DNA from 4 places in the Pandoraea apista genome. Region 3 is predicted to be linked to each of the others. Evidence: predicted binding sites of a transcription regulator. Region 3 holds the regulator's gene; each other region holds the start of a gene.
The links. Region 3 encodes FNR, which switches genes on or off when oxygen is low (the NO sensors DNR and NnrR bind a similar motif). Its sites were predicted from a motif close to TTGATNNNNATCAA; they were not measured.
Positions count from the first base shown of each region.

Region 1 (5,314 bases), 2.3 Mb from region 3:
CCAGCATCTGACGGCGGCGGGCGAGTCGGAACGCATTGCCGCCGTTCGCGCCAACACCTACGAACTCACCGAATTCCTTCACGACGTGCTCAAGGTGCGCGACTTCCCCTGGGCCAGCTTTGCGCACACCGTCGGCCTTCACAACAGTTGCAGCGCCATTCGGCATCTGCACGCGGCGTCGGCCAGCGAGATTCCCGGCGAGCCCTGGTCCAAAGCCCGCACCCTGCTCGAAGGTGTGCGCGGCATTCGCTTCGCCGCCCCTCGCCGTCCCGACGAATGCTGCGGCTTTGGCGGCACCTTCTCCGTGTCCGAGCAAGCCATCTCCGTGAAGATGGGGCAGGACAAGGTGCGCGACCATCTCGATGCCGGCGCGCAGTTCATCGTCTCTGCCGATATGTCCTGCCTGATGCATCAGAAGGGATGTGCCGCGCGCACACAGACACCGATGCGCTTCCTTCACATCGCGCAGGTGCTCAATGGGGTAAACGTTGGCGCACTGTCGCTCACGGCGCACGACGAGGTGACGGCATGAGCACGGCAGCACGCGTGAATCACGCAAAGAACGCCGAAGCGTTTCTCGCGAAAACGGAACATGTGGCGTTTCACGACAAGCGTCTCTGGGACCTGCGCATGAAGCGCGACGCGCAGGCGGCGTCCATCGGCGAATGGGAGACACTACGCACACTCGCGTCGCAGATCAAGGAACATACACTATCGCGCCTCGGCGACTATCTCGATCAGTTCACCGCGCGAGCCGAGGCGAACGGCGTGAAGGTGCACTGGGCGCTCGATGCCGCCGCGCACAACGCGATCGTGCATGGCATTCTCGCGGCGCACGACGTCAGAACGCTTGTCAAAAGCAAGTCGATGCTCACCGACGAATGCGAGTTGCGCGAGTATCTTGAACCGCGTGGCATCTCCGTGATGGAAACCGACCTTGGCGAGCGCATTCAGCAACTCGACAAACAACCGCCGTCGCACGTGGTCGTGCCCGCGGTGCACAAGCTGCGAGGCGACGTCGCACAATTGTTCGGCCGCACGCTCGGCACCGATCCGGATAACGACGACGTTCACTATCTGGCAGAGAGTCAGCGCCGGACCACGCGTCCGGCGTTTCTCGAGGCCGGTGCGGGCATGACCGGATGCAACTTTGCCGTTGCGGAAACGGGCACGGTCGTGGTGTGCACCAACGAAGGCAATGCGGACTTGTCCGCCAACGTGCCACCGGTGCATATCGTCTCCATCGGCATCGAGAAGCTGATTCCGCGCATGGCCGATCTCGGCGTATTCGTGCGCCTGCTGTCGCGCAGCGCTCTGGGGTCGCCGATCACGCAATACACATCGCACTTTCGCGCGCCGCGCCCCGGTACCGAGATGCACTTCGTCATTGTCGACAACGGCCGCTCGGCCCGACTGGCGATGGATGACTTCTGGTACTCGCTCAAGTGCATCCGCTGCGGCGCGTGCATGAATACTTGCCCGGTCTACCGTCGCAGCAGCGGTCTGTCGTACGGCAGCACCTATGCCGGGCCGATCGGCGCGATTCTCAATCCGGCCTACGACCTCAAACGCTACAGCGCACTTCCGTTTGCGTCGACGATGAACGGCAGTTGCACCAACGTTTGCCCGGTGCGCATCAACATTCACGAGCAGTTGTACAAGTGGCGCCAGATCGTCGCCGAGGAAGGCGAACTGCCGCGTGTCAAACGCAGCCTGATCAAAGTGGCCGGGAAAATGCTCGCCAATCCGGTGCTGTATCGCACGTCGGTCAAATCCATGAATACTGCGTTGCATCGTCTGCCCAACATGCTGCTCTACAACCCGCTCAACACATGGGGCAAAGGCCGCGACCTCCCCGAGGCGCCGAAACAAACGTTCCGCGACTGGTACGACGCCAACCGGAAGTCGACCGACGCCGGACGCAAGGACCGAACATGAACACTTCCCGCGAAGAATTTCTCGTGCGCGTGCGCGCCGCGCAGCGCGTGGCGTTACGCGACGACGAACACCCTGCCCAAGGCGCTCGCGAACGGTTTCCCTTGCCGGACCTTCCTCTCTTCGAGACACCTGCCGGCGACCGATGCGAACGCTTTGGCAACCATCTCGCCGCCATGGGCGGCAAACTCGCAACGCTCGACAATGCGCACGCCTTAACCACCTGGCTCGCAGAACGCTTCCCCGGCCTGACGCTTGTGACAGCAACACCGGAAGCCGCGTCGGCACGCCCCCTCGACGTCTTGCGCTCACCGGCGTCGCTGCACGACGTCGACGTCGGTATCGTTCGTGCGCGCTTCGGGGTCGCCGAGACCGGGTCGGTCTGGCTCTCCGAGCAGGAGTACGGTGTCAACGCCCTCGGCTATCTCGTACAGCATCTCGTGGTGTTGCTCGATCCACGCGATATCGTCGACGGGTTGCAGGACGTCTATCGCCTGCCCGACTTCGCAACGGCACGCTATGCGGTGCTCGTCACGGGACCATCGGCTACCGCCGATATCGAAGGCGTGCTGATTCAAGGTGCCCAGGGCGTACGCTCGCTCACGGTCGTGATGCTCGCGCGCGACTGATCGTCGGGAACGCAACACCGATGCGCGACAGTTTGTCGCACAGTTCCATCGCGTTTTCCTGCGCTTGACGCGCATCAAGTTCGCCGCAGGGGCCTGCTTCTACCATCGGTCGTGCTCACTCACGACTTTGGAAAACATCATGAAGCACTCCCTCGGTGCCACGGCCATCGCAGCCGCGCTCATTACCGGCGCCACCTTTTTCAGCGCATCCGCCTCGGCGCAAGCCAACCCGCCAGCCCAGTCAACCGCAGCAGACAGCGGGGCGCCCTCGTCGGAGAAGACCTTCGGCTTCATCAAGGACAGTTCGCAAGGCATCTATGCCGGCGACATTCTTGCGCGCGTGCGCGCCATCGGCATCATGCCGGACTCGCATGCGAGCGGCAGCGTACTGCCGACACTGGGCGTGACGGTGAACAACGCGATCGTGCCGGAACTCGACTTCACGTACATGATTCTCGATAACGTCGGCGTCGAACTCATTCTCGGCATGTCGCGTCATCAACTCACCTCGAACCTCGGTCAATTGGGCGGGGTGAACGTACTGCCGCCAACACTGCTGCTGCAATACCACTTCAACCACGCCGGCAAGGTGCGTCCGTATGTCGGCGCGGGCATCAACTACACGCGCTTCTGGAACAGCAACCTGAACGCGGGCGGCACCCCGATCTCGATCAAGAACCACAGCTTCGGCCCGGCGTTGCAGGCCGGGGTGGACATTCAGATGACGAAGAATCTGTTCTTCAACATCGACATCAAGAAGATCTGGATGAAGACGGATACCTCGCTCGCCGGCACCGATCTCGGCACGTTGCACATCGATCCGCTCATCGTCGGCGTCGGTGTGGGTCTGAAGTTCTGATATCCGGTGTAGAGCGCCACAAGCCGGGGGGCTGTGGCGCTCTTTTTTTGCCGGACACCCGATGCGGCAAATTGTCGCGCATTCCCTACATGAGAACGCAAAGCATTTACGTCGTTCGACGACAGCACCTACAATGCGTGGTTCCCTAGTTTTTTCCCATTTCGTTATCGGGCCCAGGCATGCGCAAGCTCCGTCAGCATCGCGTCGCAATCGGGATCGCCTTGCTGGCGATCCTGCTGGCAGCGCTCATGCCGGCGATTGCGCAATGGCGCGCCGCGACGCAGCAGGACCCGTTTGCGGTCTATTGCACGGTGCAGGGCACGCAAGCGGCGCTTGGCACGAGCACGACGCCGCGCGCCAACGCCGAACGTGAAGCCGCGCACGACGGGCACACTGGCCACGACGACGCACAAGCCCCTCCTGCTCAGCCGCAGGCTGCGAGCCTGCATAGCAGCCACGAGGGCGCAGGTCACTCGCTTGCCTCTTCCGATCATTGGGAAAAGTGCGGCTACTGTGCGCTTTGGGCACATCAGCCGCTCGTCACCACCGATTTCCTCTCCCTTCCACCTGCCGCGCAGGCTGACATCGTCACCGCCCCCCGAGTGCTGGTGCCGTATTACCCGCGCACCCGTTTCTCTGCTGCCCTCGCACGCGCGCCGCCCGTTCCTGCCGTCTGATTCTTTCCGCTTCCGGTCGATGCCGGAAGGCCTTGCCGGGCGCATCGGGCTTCATTCGCTCGTCTTGTCGCTATCAGCATTCGCTGTGACAACGCCGTTGGTGCCGTTCATGTCATCCACGCAGCACGTTTGATCCGTGTCAGCGCCGCCCGCGTTTCGGGGCGCCGCCCTGTCGCCCTCGTCATCCGTGCCGGCGTCACATGTCATGCGCACAACAGCGCACGACAGGCGTGACACGTCTGCGCTTTGTCACCGCGATACGCGGATGGCTACCATGCCCGCCGATTACGGGGATGCACAGCCGCCGTTCGGCATTTCACGATTATCAGGCGGCCGCCATACGGTCGCGAGAGAGACCCTCAATGTCACGTCCCATGACACAGAAGCCGTTGCAAACGGCCATCGCGCTTGCCCTCGCCTCGCTGGGCAGCACGGCACACGCACTGACTAACGACCCGGCTACCGCCGGCGTGAGCGTAACGATCGACGCAACGCATGCAGCAGCGCACACCGGCGACCATCCTGACACCCGCGCGGTCTCGTCGACGCCGGACACGCAGTCATCCACGCTTGCACCGGCAATATCCCTTGCGCAGGCAACGGTTCCCTCGGCGGCGTCTGCACCGGGCGCCCCCACCGCCACCCTGCCACTCACGACGGTGACCGCACCGCCGGCGTCACTCACGTCACCGAGCGTGTCCGAGCAAAAGGCCAACCTTTTCCAGACCGCAGGCTCCGTCGGGTTCGTCGACGCCGATTCGTACCAGAACACTTACGCCTTCAACTTGCGCGACATCCTTAAGGACACCCCAGGTGTCTACGTGCAGAACCGCTATGGCCAGGAACTGCGCTTATCGATTCGCGGCTCCGGTATCGCACGCGGCTATCACGTTCGCGGGCTCGAGATCCTGCAGGACGGCATTCCGACCAATTCGGCCGATGGCAGCGGCGACTATTACCAGATCGACCCCATGGGACTGCGTTCGACCGAAATCTACAAGGGCGGTAATGGCCTCACCTACGGTTCGACAACGCTTGGCGGCGCCCTGAACTTCGTCACCCCGACGGCTTACACGGCAGACGCACCCAATCAGTTCCGCCTTGAGGGCGGCAGCTTCGGTACCGTGCGTGCCAGCGGCCAGATGTCTCGCATCTTCGGTCCGCTGGATGCGCTCGCGACGGTTACGCTGAACCGCTCTGACGGCTACCGCGAC
Region 1 covers NZ_CP013481.2:4,794,275-4,799,588, forward strand. Annotated here, with positions in the region: gene AT395_RS21615 ((Fe-S)-binding protein) at 1-532, shown strand, start outside; gene AT395_RS21620 (lactate utilization protein B) at 529-1,938, shown strand; gene AT395_RS21625 (LutC/YkgG family protein) at 1,935-2,564, shown strand; gene AT395_RS21630 (OmpW/AlkL family protein) at 2,704-3,423, shown strand; gene AT395_RS21635 (DUF2946 family protein) at 3,603-4,100, shown strand; gene AT395_RS21640 (TonB-dependent receptor family protein) at 4,463-5,314, shown strand, end outside.
Region 1: the regulator FNR is predicted to act here: its motif matches at 2,629-2,642, upstream of AT395_RS21630 (OmpW/AlkL family protein).

Region 2 (5,314 bases), 2.0 Mb from region 3:
GCTCCATAGCGCTGCGCCGCTCGCGCAGTTGCGCAGACTCCAGCACGCGCGGCGCCATGCGCGCGCCCGGGTCGAGCGCGTGGGTATCCAGACAGCGCCGCCAGGAATCGGTGATATTCGGGTCCGTCGCCGCAGCGCCGTGCGGCAAATGACCCTGTACGACATTCAGCACACGGCGCGCGTGCGCGGACTCTGTATTGGCTGGCATTGGTCGTCTCCCCCGTGCCGGATGATCTCGTAGTCGTTCCCGAAGCATGTCGCATGCCGGGGGCGATTGCAATGCGCTATGTCAATCGGCTGGCACGAAGCGATTGCCTGTCACATCGGCGAGACAACCGGTGTCACGGCGCGAGACAAAGGTGTCACAGATCCGTGACACGCAAGCGCCGCCCCACGCCCGTTCCCCGCATGGAGACTGGATGTGCCGCAGGTGGCCCGCGAATTGCTTATTGCCCCATGTGGTCACAGCACCACCGATACGACAATATCCGGAGACACAACATGCGATACGCCCCACCCGGCACGCCCGGTGCCTTGCTGTCTTTGCAAACGCGTTACGAGAATTACATCGGCGGCAGGTTCGTTCCACCATTGGAAGGTCGTTATTTCGTCAATACCTCGCCCGTCACCGGCGGCATCATCGCCGAATTCCCCCGCTCCAACGGCGCCGATATCGAGCTTGCGCTCGACGCAGCCCATGCGGCGGCGCCGAAGTGGGGAAAGACGTCGGTACAGGCGCGCTCGCGCATTCTGTTGCAAATCGCCGACCGTCTCGAAGCGCAACTTGAGCGGTTCGCCGTGGCCGAGACATGGGATAACGGCAAGCCGGTGCGCGAGACTCTCGCCGCCGACCTGCCGCTGGCGATCGACCACTTCCGCTACTTCGCCGGGTGTATCCGCGCACAGGAAGGAACGGCCGCAGAGATCGACGAGCACACGGCCGCCTATCATTTCCATGAACCGCTGGGTGTCGTTGGTCAGATCATTCCGTGGAATTTCCCGCTGCTGATGGCCGCGTGGAAGCTCGCCCCGGCGCTCGCCGCTGGCAACTGCGTAGTGCTCAAGCCGGCCGAGCAAACGCCGCTTTCGATTACGCTGTTCGCCGAACTCGTCGGCGATCTGCTGCCGCCGGGGGTGCTCAACATCGTTCAGGGTTTCGGCAAGGAAGCCGGTGAAGCACTGGCAACGAGCCGGCGCATCGCCAAGATCGCTTTCACCGGGTCAACGCCCGTCGGCGGGCACATTCTGTCGCGGGCCGCCGCCAATCTGATTCCGAGCACGGTCGAGTTGGGCGGCAAGTCGCCGAACATCTTCTTCGACGATGTCATGCGTGGCGAGCCCGAGTTCATCGAGAAGGCCGCTGAAGGCCTCGTGCTGGGCTTCCTGAATCAGGGTGAGGTCTGCACCTGCCCGTCTCGCGCGCTCGTGCAGGAATCGATCTACGAGCCCTTCATGGAAGTGGTAATGGCCCGGGTCGCACGCATCAAGCGCGGCGATCCGCTCGACACGGAAACGGCCATTGGCGCGCAGGCGTCGCAACAGCAGTTCGACAAGATCCTCACCTACCTCGATCTGGCGCGCAAGGAAGGCGCACAAATCCTGACCGGCGGCGGCATCGAGATGCTGGACGGCCCGCTGGCGTCGGGCTTCTACATTCAGCCGACGCTGCTCAAGGGTGAGAACCGCATGCGCGTGTTCCAGGAAGAGATCTTCGGCCCGGTGGTCGGCGTGACGACATTTAAGGACGAAGCCGAAGCGCTCGCCATCGCCAACGACACCGAGTTCGGTCTGGGTGCAGGGGTGTGGACACGCGACATCAATCGCGCGTACCGCATGGGCCGCGGCATTCAGGCGGGACGCGTGTGGACCAACTGCTATCACCTCTATCCGGCACATGCTGCGTTCGGCGGATACAAAAAGTCGGGCATCGGCCGCGAGACGCACAAGATGATGCTCGATCACTATCAGCAGACGAAGAACCTGCTGGTGAGCTACGACATCAACCCGCTCGGCTTCTTTTGAGCGCTAACTCTAGTCGCCCCTGAGTTTGCAGCAGATCAAAGACGCATCGCGCCGTGGGTGCGATGCTGTCTTCAGTGCCTGCGAAAGACGATTCTGGACACCGCATGCGCGCTCGCGTTGAGACCAGCGCGCGTGGTGTGCCCCTCTCAGAAAAAATAAGGAGCATGACCATGAGCACGACCTTCTTTATCCCCGCCGTCAACATGATGGGCGTCGGCAGCCTCGACGAAGCGATTGCCGCCCTGCGCCAATACCATTTCCGCCGCGCATTGATCGTGACCGACGCCGGGCTCGCCAAGGCAGGCGTTGCCGAAAAAGTAGCGAAGTTGCTGGGCCAGCAAGACATTCAGTCGGTTGTATTCGATGGCGCGAAGCCGAACCCTACGGTCGGCAATGTGGAAGCCGGACTTGCCATCCTCAAACAGCACCAGTGCGACTTCGTGATTTCGCTGGGTGGCGGTTCGCCGCACGACTGTGCGAAAGGCATTGCACTGTGTGCTGCGAACGGTGGACATATCGCCGATTACGAAGGCGTCGACCGATCGAAGAAGCCGCAACTGCCGCTCGTCGCGATCAACACGACGGCTGGCACCGCAAGCGAGATGACACGATTCTGCATCATCACCGACGAGAAGCGTCATGTGAAAATGGCGATCGTCGACCGTAACGTCACACCGCTGTTGTCGGTCAACGACCCGGCGCTGATGGCGGCGATGCCCAAGGGCCTCACAGCCGCGACCGGTATGGACGCTCTCACGCACGCAACCGAAGCGTATGTGTCGACCGCCGCCACGCCGATCACCGATGCCTGCGCACTCAAGGCAGTCACGCTGATTTCGCAGAACCTGCGCCGTGCGGTGTCGCACGGTGACGACATGACGGCGCGCGAGAACATGGCGTACGCGCAGTTCCTCGCGGGCATGGCATTCAACAATGCGTCGCTGGGGTATGTGCATGCGATGGCGCATCAGCTCGGTGGCTTCTACGACTTGCCGCACGGTGTCTGCAATGCGGTGCTGCTGCCGCATGTGGAAGAGTTCAACGCGAGCGTGAGCGCCGGGCGGTTGAAAGATATTGCGCAGGCGATGGGCGAGAAAGTTGAGGGCCTGAGCGACGAAGAAGGTGCAAAGGTGGCGATTGCGGCGATCCGTCGTCTGTCGAAGGACATCGGGATTCCGAATGGACTGACCGAACTCGGGGCGAAGCTCGAAGACGTTCCGACACTTGCCGCAAACGCGATGCAGGACGCCTGCGGATTCACCAATCCGCGTCGCGCAGAGCAAGCCGAGATCGAAGAGATCTTCCGTCGGGCGTTTTGATCCGCAAGTGATCCCGGCAAGTCGGCTGCGAAGCATTGCCGTCTTGCCGGCGACCGAAAACCGGCAGGGCGTTGCGAGAGCAAGAGACCTCGCAGCGCCCATTTTTTATGCGGATTGTCCGGCAACGTTTATTGTTGCTCGGCCAACACGTTACCTTGCCGATCGACCAGCGCCACCTTCACAATCTGCGCCTTCACCGCCTTGTTCGACATATCGGACGCCTGCGTGTAGCCGTAGACGACCAGTGTGGGCGGATTGCCCCGCGCGCGCATTGCTTCGATGTTGCGTGCCGCCTCTTCATTATTCACGGACAGGTAGCGGAAGCGGTCGCCATCGCTGAAGCTCAGCCGGTACTCGCCGTTATCGTAGAAGTAGCGATACGAGCCGCTTTCCCACAACGAGCTATCCAGCGGAAAGCTCTTCTTCTCGAAGTCGTACTTCTGAACCGGATTGCTCACGGTGATGCGGAAGTAGCGCTGCGCCTTAGCCTGCGCAACAGCCTGATCGATCTTCGGTTTGAGCGCGGCCAGCAGATCGCGCTTGCGGAACTCGTCGTTCGCCGCCGCGTAATCGCGCGACATCCGGTTGGCGATCTGGTCATAGTCGATCGGCATGTCAGACAACGCGAGGTAAGCGAACATCAACTGGTTGCCGCTGTTGTATTCGACGTAGTTCGAGGCCGGTGTCGCAGGGTCGCCCTTGGGCAGCGCCGACTGTGCGGCCTGTTGCTGCGCCTGCGCCACAGCGCGCGGCGACGTCGCGTCGGCCAGATTGGGCGCAGCGGGCCCCGCTTCGGCGGCCGGCTTGCCTGACGGCGACTTGTCGCCACACGCGGAGAGTCCCAGCGCCGACGCCGCAATCGCGGTCGTCAGCAGGAGGTTCCCGACGGAACGTTGGAAGGCGAGCATGTACGTATTCATGGTGGGCATCCTTGTCGAAAGTCTTCGGAATTCGGTTAAGTGTCGGGGGAGCAGGCCGTGTGACGTTTAGCGCTTGGCGGCCGTCCAACCGATCACACCGGTCGCGGCGAGATAGAGACTGACGACCAAGGCGAGGTAGCCGCCCAAGCCGATCGACACTGCCTTGAGCGCTTCCTTCACCAGTTCACTGGCAATGTCCGCTGCCTGCTTTCCGCCGAACATCGACGCCGCGCCTTGCGCCTGAGAAATACCGTCGCTGATGTTCATGTAGATGCCGATCGCCAGCACGACCATGAAGACGAGCGGCAACAGATTCGCGAGATGCGCACGGGGATCGCGCACGAAGTAAGGCGCCATCGGGGCAAGCAACGCGAGCACCGCCACCACGCCATAGAGACCGGCACTTCCGCCGGTCCCGCCCAGCGAGTTGATCATTCCGCCCGGTGCGTTGATGAGGCCCAGGATCTTCCACAGGGAGATGCCGACCTTGTAGTTCGACGACACCTGCACAGTGATCGTATTGAGGAAGAACCACGCCACGGCGAGCAGGCCCATGGCGCCGAGCGTGCGCGCACCGAACCGGGCGACGAGCGCGTTACCGCGTTGCTTGACGGCGGCGAGTGCCTCGTCGGTCGCCTCGCGGGCAAGCTGGCTGTCGGAGACGGCGCGCAGCTGTACCAGTTGGCCAGCCTCATCGATCAGCGCGTCGACTGTCATATTCACGCTCGGCGCCTGTTCGGACTGCCACACTCCCTCAAGGGTGAACGGATACTGACGGCCAGCGATGCTGACAAGGCCGGGGCCGGTGCTCGTGTCGCGCAGAATCTTGCCACGTTGGTTCATTGCTTCTCTCCAGTTCGACGTGTCGCGTTTGCGTCACGCTAAGGTTTCGGTCAAGCGCCCGGCCGTCGGAAATGGCCTGCGCAGTCGCCCGCCGCGCCCATCGGGCATCGCTGCGGATACCCCCTATTCGGAGCGGTGCGACAAAACCGGAAGAGAATTTGGAAAATATTCTGCGGGCCCCAAAGCAAAGGGGGCCGAAGCCCCCTTTTT
Region 2 covers NZ_CP013481.2:539,012-544,325, reverse strand. Annotated here, with positions in the region: gene AT395_RS02570 (sigma-54-dependent Fis family transcriptional regulator) at 1-208, opposite strand, end outside; gene exaC (acetaldehyde dehydrogenase ExaC) at 502-2,022, shown strand; gene yiaY (L-threonine dehydrogenase) at 2,193-3,341, shown strand; gene AT395_RS02555 (DUF4852 domain-containing protein) at 3,470-4,261, opposite strand; gene AT395_RS02550 (hypothetical protein) at 4,328-5,104, opposite strand.
Region 2: the regulator FNR is predicted to act here: its motif matches at 2,048-2,061, upstream of yiaY (L-threonine dehydrogenase).

Region 3 (5,314 bases):
CGCCGATTCCGGACGCGACGCGCTTGCCACGATGGTCAGCTTTGCAAGACGTCGTGCGAGCTGAATGGCGATGGAGCCCACACCGCCGGCACCGCCGACGATCAGGATCGATTTGCCTTCGTCGCCGCCGTCGGGCGCGATGCCGAGCCGGTCGAAGAGAGCTTCCCAGGCGGTGATGGTGGTGAGCGGCAGGGCGGCGGCACTCACGAAATCGAGCGATGCGGGCATGTGGCCGACAATGCGTTCGTCAACGAGATGGAACTCGCTGTTCGCGCCCGGACGGGTGATGCTGCCCGCGTAGTAGACCGGATCGCCGACCTTGAACAGCGTGACGTCCGGGCCGACAGCGGCGACAGTGCCTGCGGCATCCCAGCCGAGTACGCGCGGCGTGTCTTCAACTTTGTCTTTCGGCGCGCGGACTTTGGTGTCGACGGGGTTCACCGAAATCGCTTCGACCTTGACCAGCAGGTCGCGTCCGGCCGGGCTCGGCGTGGGCAGCTCGATGTCTTCGAGCGATTTCGGGTCGTCAATGGGCAGGTAACGGGTCAATCCGATGGCTTTCATCTGCTTTCTCCTGGAGTTGCGGTGCGCCGTCTGTGGCGATTCCACGACGCACACTGTGCGATGTCGAGAGACTACGCCTGGTCGATTGCTTTGATAATCCGCATAATGCGGAAAAGATTTTTTGGAAAATCCGTTAAATGGCATTGGACCTCGATACGGTGGCGTTGTTCGTACGTGTGGCGGCGCTTGAGAATGTTTCGGCGGCGGGGCGCGAGCGAGGCTTGTCACCCGCGACCGCGAGCTCGCGGCTGGTGCAGTTGGAGGCGGCGCTCGGCACGCGTCTTCTGCACCGCACGACCCGGCGTGTCGCACTAACGCAGGAGGGCGAAGTCTTCCTGGTTCAGGCGCATGCGTTGCTCGCCGCGGAGGCTCAGGCGCTGGCGAGCGTCGGACAGGGACAAGCGGCGCCGCAAGGGCGTTTGCGGGTGTCGTGCTCGTCGTCGTTCGGCCGCCAGCACATCTCGCCCGCGTTACCCGAGTTCCTTGAGCGTTATCGGGGTATTTCGCTCGATTTCCGGCTGACGGATCGCGTCGTCGACCTGATCGAGGAGGGCGTGGATCTGGCGATTCGTGTGGGGGCGTTGCGTGATTCGACACTCGTGGCCCGCAAGCTCGCAACAAATCGGCGTACGTTATGCGCGTCGCCGGCGTATCTCGCGGCGCGGGGTACTCCCAGGCATCCGGGCGATCTTGCGCAGCACGATTGCCTGATTCTCGGCGAGCAGCGTGATTGGCGGTTCGTCACGCCGGGCGGCACGTTGAATGTGCGCGTGGGCGGCCGTCTCGCGTCGGATAACGGCGAGGTGCTGCGCGACGCCGTGCTCGCAGGGCTCGGTATTGCGCTCAAGTCGACGTGGGACGTTGGCGCGCACTTGCGGCGCGGCGAACTGGTGCCGGTGTTGTCGGCGTATCCGTTGGCAGATGAGGTGGCGATCTGGGCCGTGTACCCGAGCCGGGTGTTCGTGCCGCCGAAGACCCATGCGCTGATCGAGTTTCTGCAAACGCGCTTCGGGCCGACACCGTATTGGGATGTGCCCGAGGCGATCGACGAGCCGTCGGCGCCTGCCGCGTCACCGTGAAGTGACGTGACCGCGCATTAGTGCAGGCGATGGCTGCGGGGCTGCTGGGTGCTGGGTTCCTCGTGGCCAATAGCCGGGCTGGCGTGATGCAGCACGAGCCGCCAGCCGTCGGCTTCCTTCAGGTACACGTTGGTCGCGAGCACGAAGGCGTAGCGCGCCTCGGGGTGCGCTTCGACCCGAATCTGTTCCAGCACGTTATGAACGGCGCACAGGGGATTGCGCGCGACTTGAAGATGGCTCACGGTCAACTGTACGCCGCCGTTCGCGAGTATCTGGCGCCAACTCGTGCGAACGGCCGCCGGGCCGACATGCCTCGGTCCGGAGGGGTGAATGCAGACGATCTCCTCGTCTTCCGACCAGACATCCATCAGCGCATCGGTGTCGCCGGCGCGCAGCGCTTCGTAATAAGCGTGCTCGGCGTCTTCCGGACTCAGGAAAATGGCAGCGGGCATACGGCAGCCTCCGTCGGGTGGATGCGCCGGGTAGCGGGTGTGCTACCCGGCGAACGCGCCGATTATGGAGGGTTTGCCCGGGCTTGTCGAACGTGTGGGCGCCGGGGTATCTCCGGCGAGCCGTCGCCCCGACGGCGGCAGCGACGATGCGCGATTCTTGATCTGGCGCAAGGCAATGCCGGCACGGTGCCGGTAGCTTATCGGTAACGCGGGAAAGCGTAAGCGAGAGAAGGGAGTTTGAGCGCGCAGGGGCGCGGGGACGCTCAGGCGTCCCCGGTAGCAGGGCTCAGCAGGGGGCGCCAGCGAGTTCGCGCAGCGCGATGCCGTCGACGATCTTGACGTGACGCTGCCGAATTTCGATCAGGCCATTCTGGGCGAAGCGCGAGAACAGCCGGCTGACGGTTTCGAGCTTGAGACCGAGGAAACTGCCGATTTCTTCGCGGCTCATGCGCAGCACGAACTCGTTGGCTGCATAGCCGCGTGCGGCCAGTCGCTCGGAAAGGTTGATCAGGAAGACGGCCAGACGCTCTTCGGCGCGCATTGTGCCAAGCGCGAGCAGTTGCTGGTGCTCGTTACGGATTTCCTGGCTCATCAGCCGGTGAAGCTGGCGTTGCAGCGAAGGCACCTGACGCGACAGCGTCTCGAGTTCGCCGAAGCGGGCAATGCACAACTCGCTGTCTTCGAGGGCGATGGCGGTGCTGGGGTGATGGTTGTCGGCCACGGCGTCCAGGCCGATCAACTCGCCCTGAAGGTGGAAGCCAACGACCTGTTCGCGGCCGTCGGGCGCGGTGACGCAGCTCTTGAGAGAGCCGAAACGAATGCCGTAGACGGCGTTCAGATCATCGTTGGCGTGATAAAGCACTTCGCCTTTCTTGAGGCGACGGCGCTCGCTCACGAGTGCGTCCAGTCGTTCCAGCTCGGGTTCCGGAATGCCGACGGGCAGACAGAACTGCCCCAGCGAACACGTGGAACAACGGGGCTGAGCGATGGGAATGCGACCGATCTCGGTGGTCATGTAGGCCCCTGAAGTTATTGCGAGAGTTTATCATGGGGCGTCGACCTATCGTTTTCCCTGCCGAGACGTCCGGATTTAGACGGCGCTTTACGGGCGTCGGTGTTTCAGTAATAATTGCGCACATACCGGACGTCCGTCTTGCCGTAGCATCGGCCTGGGCGTTTCCCGGCAGGTCGTTCGAAGCATCCAGGTCGCGCCGCCGTCACTACGACCGAACACAAACGGGCGCGCGCTTATGCGAAGCGGGTTACGACCGCTTCTCGTGTTCCAAGCATCCATTTATTCCTGATACCGGGTCGCCATGCCCCCGGTTTGCTTAGTCGCACATGAATACCCAAGAGGCGAAACTCGTCCTCGAGACCGCGTTGATTTGCGCGCAGGAGCCGCTCAAGGTCGGCGATCTGCGCAAGCTCTTCAATGACGCCGTGTCTGGTGACACGGTGCGCGCGCTGCTCGAGGAAATCCGCGTGCAATGGGATGGCCGAGGTGTGGAATTGGTGGCTTTGGCCACCGGCTGGCGTTTCCAGAGCCGTCCGCGCATGCGTGAATACCTTGATCGCCTCAATCCGGAGAAGCCGCCGAAGTATTCGCGCGCCGTGATGGAGACGCTGGCGATCATTGCATACCGTCAACCGGTTACACGGGGCGACATCGAAGAGATTCGCGGCGTGACGGTCAACACGCAGATCATTAAGCAGCTCGAAGATCGTGGCTGGATTGAGGTGATCGGTCATCGCGACGTGCCGGGACGCCCCGGCCTGTATGCCACGACCAAGGAATTCCTCGACGATCTGGGGTTGCGTGCGCTCGACGCGTTGCCGCCGCTGGAAGATCCGGCGGCGCAGGCGCAGATCGATCTGCTCGCACAGCAGAACATCGAATTTGGCGAGCGTGCCGAGGGTGAGTCGAGCGACGAGGTAACGTCGGGCGACGCGCCGGTGGCCGATGCCGACGCGTTAGCACGTCTTGCGCAAACCCGTGCCGACGACTTGCCGCTGGCGCAAGGATTGCCGGAAGATCAACGTCCGCTGACAGCGTCAGAGGATGGGTTGACGGAAGACGCGTTGCTCGACGCTGTGATCGCGGAAGGCGAAGGTTTGCCGGAGGTGTCACACGAGGCGGTGGCGCAGCAGGCGTCGGGCGAAAATACGTCGGACGTCGCGGAACTCGCAGACATTGCACACGTCAGTGAGCAGGGCGATGCGGCGCATGGCGGCGAAGTGCTCGATGACGCGAAGGCGGTATTCGACGCCGAATTGTTGGAAAACGACATTTCCGGTTTGTCGGGTGCGATCGCGCAGGACGAGGAATATTCTGAAGAATCAGAGTCTGCGATGTTGGTCGGTGACGATCGGCCGCAAGATGCGCAGGACGTAGCGACGCAGGCGGCAGATCCCGCCGCGTCGGGCGCGCAGGAGGTTTCCCCGCACGCTGTCGACTCGGCAGCGAACGAAGCCGCTGCCGGGCAGCCCATGCCCGGTGCGATGGATGACGACGAGAACGACGGGGACGACAAGAATCTCGTCACTGGTACCTGAAGGCACCGGCGCCTGGCGCCGGGAACGCCCGTAGGGCCGTTAGCGATAAGAACGAAGTCGCGGCAAACCTTTGTCGCGCATTCATGGTGCGAACACGGATCAGGGCAGCCATTTACGCCCGCCCACGACGATCCCGTTTTCCAATGAGGTTGTGTTGAAACAAAACGAAGAATCCCAGGACCTGCACGCACGCGATGCCGGTGCCGAAGCACGCGCGCCGGAAGGCGAGGGCGGCGATGACAAGGCGTCGCGCCGCGGTTTGCGCCGTGGCCCGCGTAGTCTGATTGCCCGCCGTCGTGCGGCTCAGCAAGCCAAGCGCGAAGGCGAGGACGGCGGCGCAGGCGAGTCCGCCTCGCCGGAAGCCGCGTATGGCGCACCGTCCGACGACGCACCGCAAGGCGCTGCATCGGGCGCCGAGGGCGCACCATCGGCCGCTCAGGGGCGCGCACGCAATGGCGCCCGCAAGCCGCGTGGCGGCAAGCGTGACGGTGCCTCGCAGGCGTCGCAGCCGACTCAGGCTGGCGGCGGTGGCGCCAACGGCGCTGCCCCGGGCGGCAGGGCGCCGCAAGGGGCCAAGGGCCGTGGTCGCAAGGGGGCGCCCGGTGCAGGCGGTGCCCGAGGCAATGCTGGCGGCAAGGGCGACGACGATCTGTTCTCGTTCGTGAC
Region 3 covers NZ_CP013481.2:2,537,917-2,543,230, forward strand. Annotated here, with positions in the region: gene AT395_RS11840 (zinc-binding alcohol dehydrogenase family protein) at 1-564, opposite strand, end outside; gene AT395_RS11845 (LysR family transcriptional regulator) at 702-1,643, shown strand; gene AT395_RS11850 (YybH family protein) at 1,661-2,095, opposite strand; gene fnr (fumarate/nitrate reduction transcriptional regulator Fnr) at 2,382-3,110, opposite strand; gene scpB (SMC-Scp complex subunit ScpB) at 3,437-4,648, shown strand; gene AT395_RS11865 (pseudouridine synthase) at 4,830-5,314, shown strand, end outside.

Region 4 (5,314 bases), 350 kb from region 3:
CCCGTGCGGGAGGCACTACGTGCGCTGGCCGTCGAAGGGCTGGTCGAAGTGCGGCCGCGTCACGGCGCGGTGGTCGCATCGGTCGACCCGGCGTCGGCACGCGAATTGATCCAGATCCGGGCAACGCTCGAGGGGCTCAACGCTCGTCTGGCCGCCGAGCGGTGCAGCCCGGAGCTGGTCAAGCGCATTGAGAAAGTGCTTCAGGAAGGCAACGCCAAGGTTGCCGCCGGGGAGACTGCCGGCCTGCTGGAGCTAAATGCGCGCTTTCACGATCTGCTCTATACCGCTGGCGCCAATGCGATGCTCGCCGAGCTGATGCGCTCGTTGCGCGACCGCTCGCGTATGCTCTTCGTCAACACCAACGATGAAGAAGTGCGCATTACCTGGGAAGAGCACGCCGCGATTCTGCGCGCAGTCCAGTCCGGCGATGCCGCGTTTGCGGCCCTTCTCGCCGAGCGCCACGTTACACGCGCCGCTCAGTATTATCTCGACCATCTGGCACGCTAAGCCAAGGCCAGGGCCGCCCGGGTGGATAGCACCCAGTGAAAAGGGTTGCGCGTTTCGCGTAACCCTTTTTGTTTGATGCTGGCGCCCCGGCATCGGGGGCGGGCAACGGATATCCCTATCGTGCTACCGAGGGGCCTGCGACTCCGAAAAGTTGAGCGCGGCACTCGGTCTTACCGTCTTTGCCGCAGGCAACCGCCATAATTGCGCATCCGTCGGCCGCAACAGCCTCCTTATGCCGACACGGCAAATGATTCCAAGACGAAAATGGTATTCGCCTGCTGATGTACAGTAAATACAAGCGGCGACTGTTGGCGCTGATCTCGCGGATGTTGACGCCCGGCGGTGTCGTCTTGAGCGGAATGGCTTTATGGGCGGGCGTGGTCGCACTCTGCGGCTGGGTAGCCTGGCAGTCATACGCCGACGCCGTTCAACTGGCCACGCAAAGCTCGCGCAATTTGCTGCTGGTGATCGAGCGAGATGTTGTGCGAACGATCACCTCCTACGATCTGTCGTTGCAAGCCGTCATCCAAGGGGCAAAGGATGCCGACACCATGTCGCTGCCGCCCCGGCTTCGCGATCGGATACTGTTCGACAATTCTGCGACGGCTCAATATTTCGGCAGCATTGTGCTTCTCGATGCGAACGGGCGCGTTTTGGCTGACTCGGCGCATATGGGGGCAACTCCCACCGCCGATTTCTCCGACAGAGCCGCATACCTGAAGCACAAGGCAAACCCGTCGCTCGAACTCTGGATCAGTCCGCCGCATGCCTCCAGGCGTGCCAATGCGGCGACGGACATTACCATTAGCCGGAAGATCAGCGCGCCCGACGGCGCATTCGGCGGCGTGGTGATCGGCACGATCAATGTCGACTATTTTCGCTCCCTGCTTGACGGCATCGATCTCAGACATTCGGGGACAGCGGCCATCATGATGACCGACGGCTCGCTGCTGACCCGCGTTCCGTTCAGCCGCACACTGGTGGGCCAGAACCTTAGCGCAGGGAGTGTCTTCAAAGTGCTCTCGAGCGTTCCCTCGGGTTCCGTCTGGGGGGCGGCGAGTATCGACGGTATCAAGCGACTGCACACGTTCGGGCGCGTTGACCATCTTCCCATCATCATCGACGTGGCGCCCTCGGAGCACGACATATTGAGTGACTGGGAGCAACGAGCGGTGTCGATCCTCGTGCTTATGCTGGTCTTTAGTCTGGTCGTTCTGCCCGCGACGTTTCTTTTTTCGCGAGAACTTCGTCTGAGACGAAATTCAATCATCGAACTGCGGCGGGAGGCGCATATCGACCCGTTGACCGGATTGGATAATCGCCGCACTTTCGATCGTTGCTTGCAAAAGGCGTGTGCCGTAGCAATGCGGACTGGCGCACCGTTGGCGCTGCTGTTTCTGGATTTCGACAAGTTCAAGGCATACAACGATACCTACGGCCATCAGGCGGGAGACGCCGTTCTGGTGCGCTCGACAGCGGCGGCTCGCGCGGTCCTGAATCGATCGACCGACCATTTCGCGAGGTTCGGCGGCGAGGAGTTTGTCGCCATTCTCGAGGGCACGAACGAAGCACAGGCGCTGACCGTAGCGCACAAGGTGCGTGCGGCCATCGAGCGTGTCGGCACGCCTCACGCCGGCAATCGGACAGGGGTGGTGACGGTGAGCATTGGTGTGGCCATCGGTCAGGGGAGATGTCAGCCGGACAAGCTGATTCGCATGGCCGACGAAGCGCTCTACGATGCCAAAGCGGAGGGACAAAATTGTGTGCGGGTGTATCGTCCGGCACGCAGGGCAGCTGCCCCTCATGTTTCCGGCTGATTCAGGCTAAGCGCGCCTTTACCGGCGGTGCCGACGTGCGGGGCCTCGTCATCGTCCACCGGGCGTTGTTCTGCATGGTGAACACTCCATTCCCCAACGGAAATGCCCGCTACGCAGGAGAATCGGCGCCCCCTGGCAAAGTGCCAGATACCGCTCGGTCATCTTCTCGATGGCAGCGCGATTCGTTCGGAATGCCGCCATCAGATCTTCCGGGTTACACGATTTCGCGCCGAAATGATCTTCCAGCGCCTCGGCAGAGATAGCGCAGACAATTCGCTTGTGATCGCAGTCTGCCGCGAACTCGACCGTCATGTCGTCGCCGTTGTAGGCGAGCGAGATGTGTGGAAACTCAATCTTCATGGTGCGGCTCCCCGATAGGGCTAACCCGGCGCAAGACGCGGCTTGCTTCGGGCGCAGACATCGCCCCCGGTATTGTCAGCATAGCCATCGCACCCGGCATTGCGGGCCGTTGGCGCCATGGACGTTGATGTGTGTCAAACAGCTCGCTCGAGTTCCCCCACGCCCGGCCGCGCTGCGTCTACCGTTCAGTCACAGCGACAACACACGGTTGAACGTCAAGTCAGGCGACCCCGTGCAACCGGCATGTCGTCGCCTGATTAACCAGTTCCCGTCGAGGCCAACAAAATGCCAAATCGAATCCTTCTCGCCATGGACGGCAGTGAAACCTCATGGCATGCCCTAAGTGAAGCCATCCGCTTCGCGATGCCCGACGACGTTGTCCGGGCAATTGGCGTTGTCGATGACCCGTTCTCCCACTATCAGGCCGCGTTTGCGTCGCATATCGACCTCGATGCCGTCAGGGAGGGAATGATTGCCGAGACTCAGCTCACGCTGACGGATGCCTACAGGAAGCTTCAAGACGAGGGCCTTCAGGCTGACACGCGCTCGATCGATATACGCGCCTGGGGAGGAACGATTGCCGACGCCATCGTCCGCGAGGCCGAGCGGTGGCAAGCCGACCTCCTGATTCTCGGTACGCACGGGCGCAGGGGTATCCGTCGCCTGATGATCGGCAGCGTGGCCGAACAAGTGCTCCGGCAAGCGCACCGCCCGGTCATGCTGGTGACTTGCCAATCGAGTGCACCGACGAATGTCTCCGCTACAGCTGCGACGAGTATGAAGGGGTGAAATCATGATCCAGCGCATTTTGGTAGCCATTGACGGGAGCCCAACGGCAGATAAGGCCTTCGACTACGCGTTGGCACTTGCCACCGCCCGCAAAGCCCGGCTCCATGTCCTTTTCGTCGTCGATATTCCCGTCGCCTATGTGGCCGATGCCGACCCATTTCCCTTCATTGAAGCGATGCGCATGCAAGGGGAGAGCCTTCGCAAAACGGCCAGTGAGCGCCTAAAGGGAGCCGGTGTCGAAGGCGACGTGGAAATTCGGGAGCTTCTGCCGCTGGGCGGTGATGTTCCGCATCAGATCAATCTGGCTGCCGAAGAATGGCAGGCCGACGTTATCGTGATCGGTACCCACGGCCGTCGCGGCGTGAGACGTCTCGCATTGGGAAGCGTGGCGGAAAATTGCGTCAGACAGGCAACGCGCCCCGTGATTCTCATACCGGGCGAAAATGGGGCAGGCGAGTAATGAGGGGCTTGGGGAAGGCAAGATTGTGGAGGTTCGTGTGCCCGCGCGTGTAAAATCGTCAACGTGGTTGTGCGACTTAGGGCAACCGCACATATTGCGAAGGCAAAACCTCGGAATCACGTTACGACACAAAGGCGGGCGCATGACTCGCATCATTGTTGCGGACGATCACATGCTGATTCGGGCCGGATTGCAGCGCATTCTCGCCGGCAGCGACGATCTCGAAATCGTAGGGGAGGCCTCAAACGGCGCCGAAGCTATCGCGCTTTTACAGACCGCGCCCTGCGACGTACTGCTGCTCGACATGTCGATGCCGGGACGCAGCGGTGTCGACCTCATTGCCCACATCAAAGCCCTATTTCCTCGCGTAGCGATTCTCGTGCTGACCATGCACGGCGAAGAACAATATGCCGTGCGGGCACTCAAAGCCGGCGCGTCCGGTTACCTGACCAAGGAAAGTGCGCCGGCGGAACTGGTGAGCGCTGTCAAAAAGGTCAATAGCGGGGGCGTGTACTTGAGTTCAGCCATGGCGGAGAGGATTGCGAAAGACCTCACAACCGCCGCCATCGACGGCCCGAGTTTTCGGCGGCTCTCGGACCGTGAATTCGACGTGTTCCTGATGCTCGCCCGAGGTTTGACGCTGAGCGATATTGCGAGCGCCTTGTGCGTGAGCGTCAAGACCGTGAGCACCTACAAGGCGCGCGTTCTTCAGAAACTCCAGCTCAAAACACAAACCGAACTGGTGCATTACGCGATCCGGCACGACTTGTTGCGCGATAGCCTTTAGTCCGGCGTTTGTAGGCCGAAGCCTACACGTCGCAATATCTGCTGACAAAACATCGCGACAGCCACTGATTTTCTTTCCGGCGCTCGTCTTCAATACTGGAAACGTCCAGAACTGACGTCGACCCGCCGGAGGTCATCATGTACATCCCACTTCGCGAGTATCAGGCCGGTCCGCCCTCGGACGCACAGACTATCCGCGTGCACCGGGCGTTCGATGAGCCTTCGGGCGGTATCCCCAGATGCAGCACCTGCCTGCTGCGGCAATTCTGTCTGGCCGAGGGCCTGTCCGACGAATCGGCGCGGCGTCTGGATTGCGTGACCCGGGTGCGGCGGACCATTCGCCGGGGCGAAGTGCTGTTTCGTCCCGGCGATTCGCTCGAGCATATATACGCCGTGCGTGCAGGCTCTTTCAAAACAGTCATTACGCACCCGGACGGTAAGGAGCAAGTCACCGGATACCTGCTGGGCGGCGAGATTCTAGGGCTGGGTGCGATCGCAAACGGCAAGTACGTTTCGGAAGCGGTCGCGCTTGAGGACAGTCAGGTGTGCGCGATCAGATTCTCGGAGCTCGAAAGTGTCGCCGCGCAATTCCCTG
Region 4 covers NZ_CP013481.2:2,887,872-2,893,185, reverse strand. Annotated here, with positions in the region: gene AT395_RS13340 (GntR family transcriptional regulator) at 1-507, shown strand, start outside; gene AT395_RS13335 (sensor domain-containing diguanylate cyclase) at 867-2,324, shown strand; gene AT395_RS13330 (DUF1488 family protein) at 2,373-2,684, opposite strand; gene AT395_RS13325 (universal stress protein) at 2,970-3,473, shown strand; gene AT395_RS13320 (universal stress protein) at 3,478-3,933, shown strand; gene AT395_RS13315 (response regulator) at 4,076-4,720, shown strand; gene AT395_RS13310 (cyclic nucleotide-binding domain-containing protein) at 4,858-5,314, shown strand, end outside.
Region 4: the regulator FNR is predicted to act here: its motif matches at 2,809-2,822, upstream of AT395_RS13325 (universal stress protein).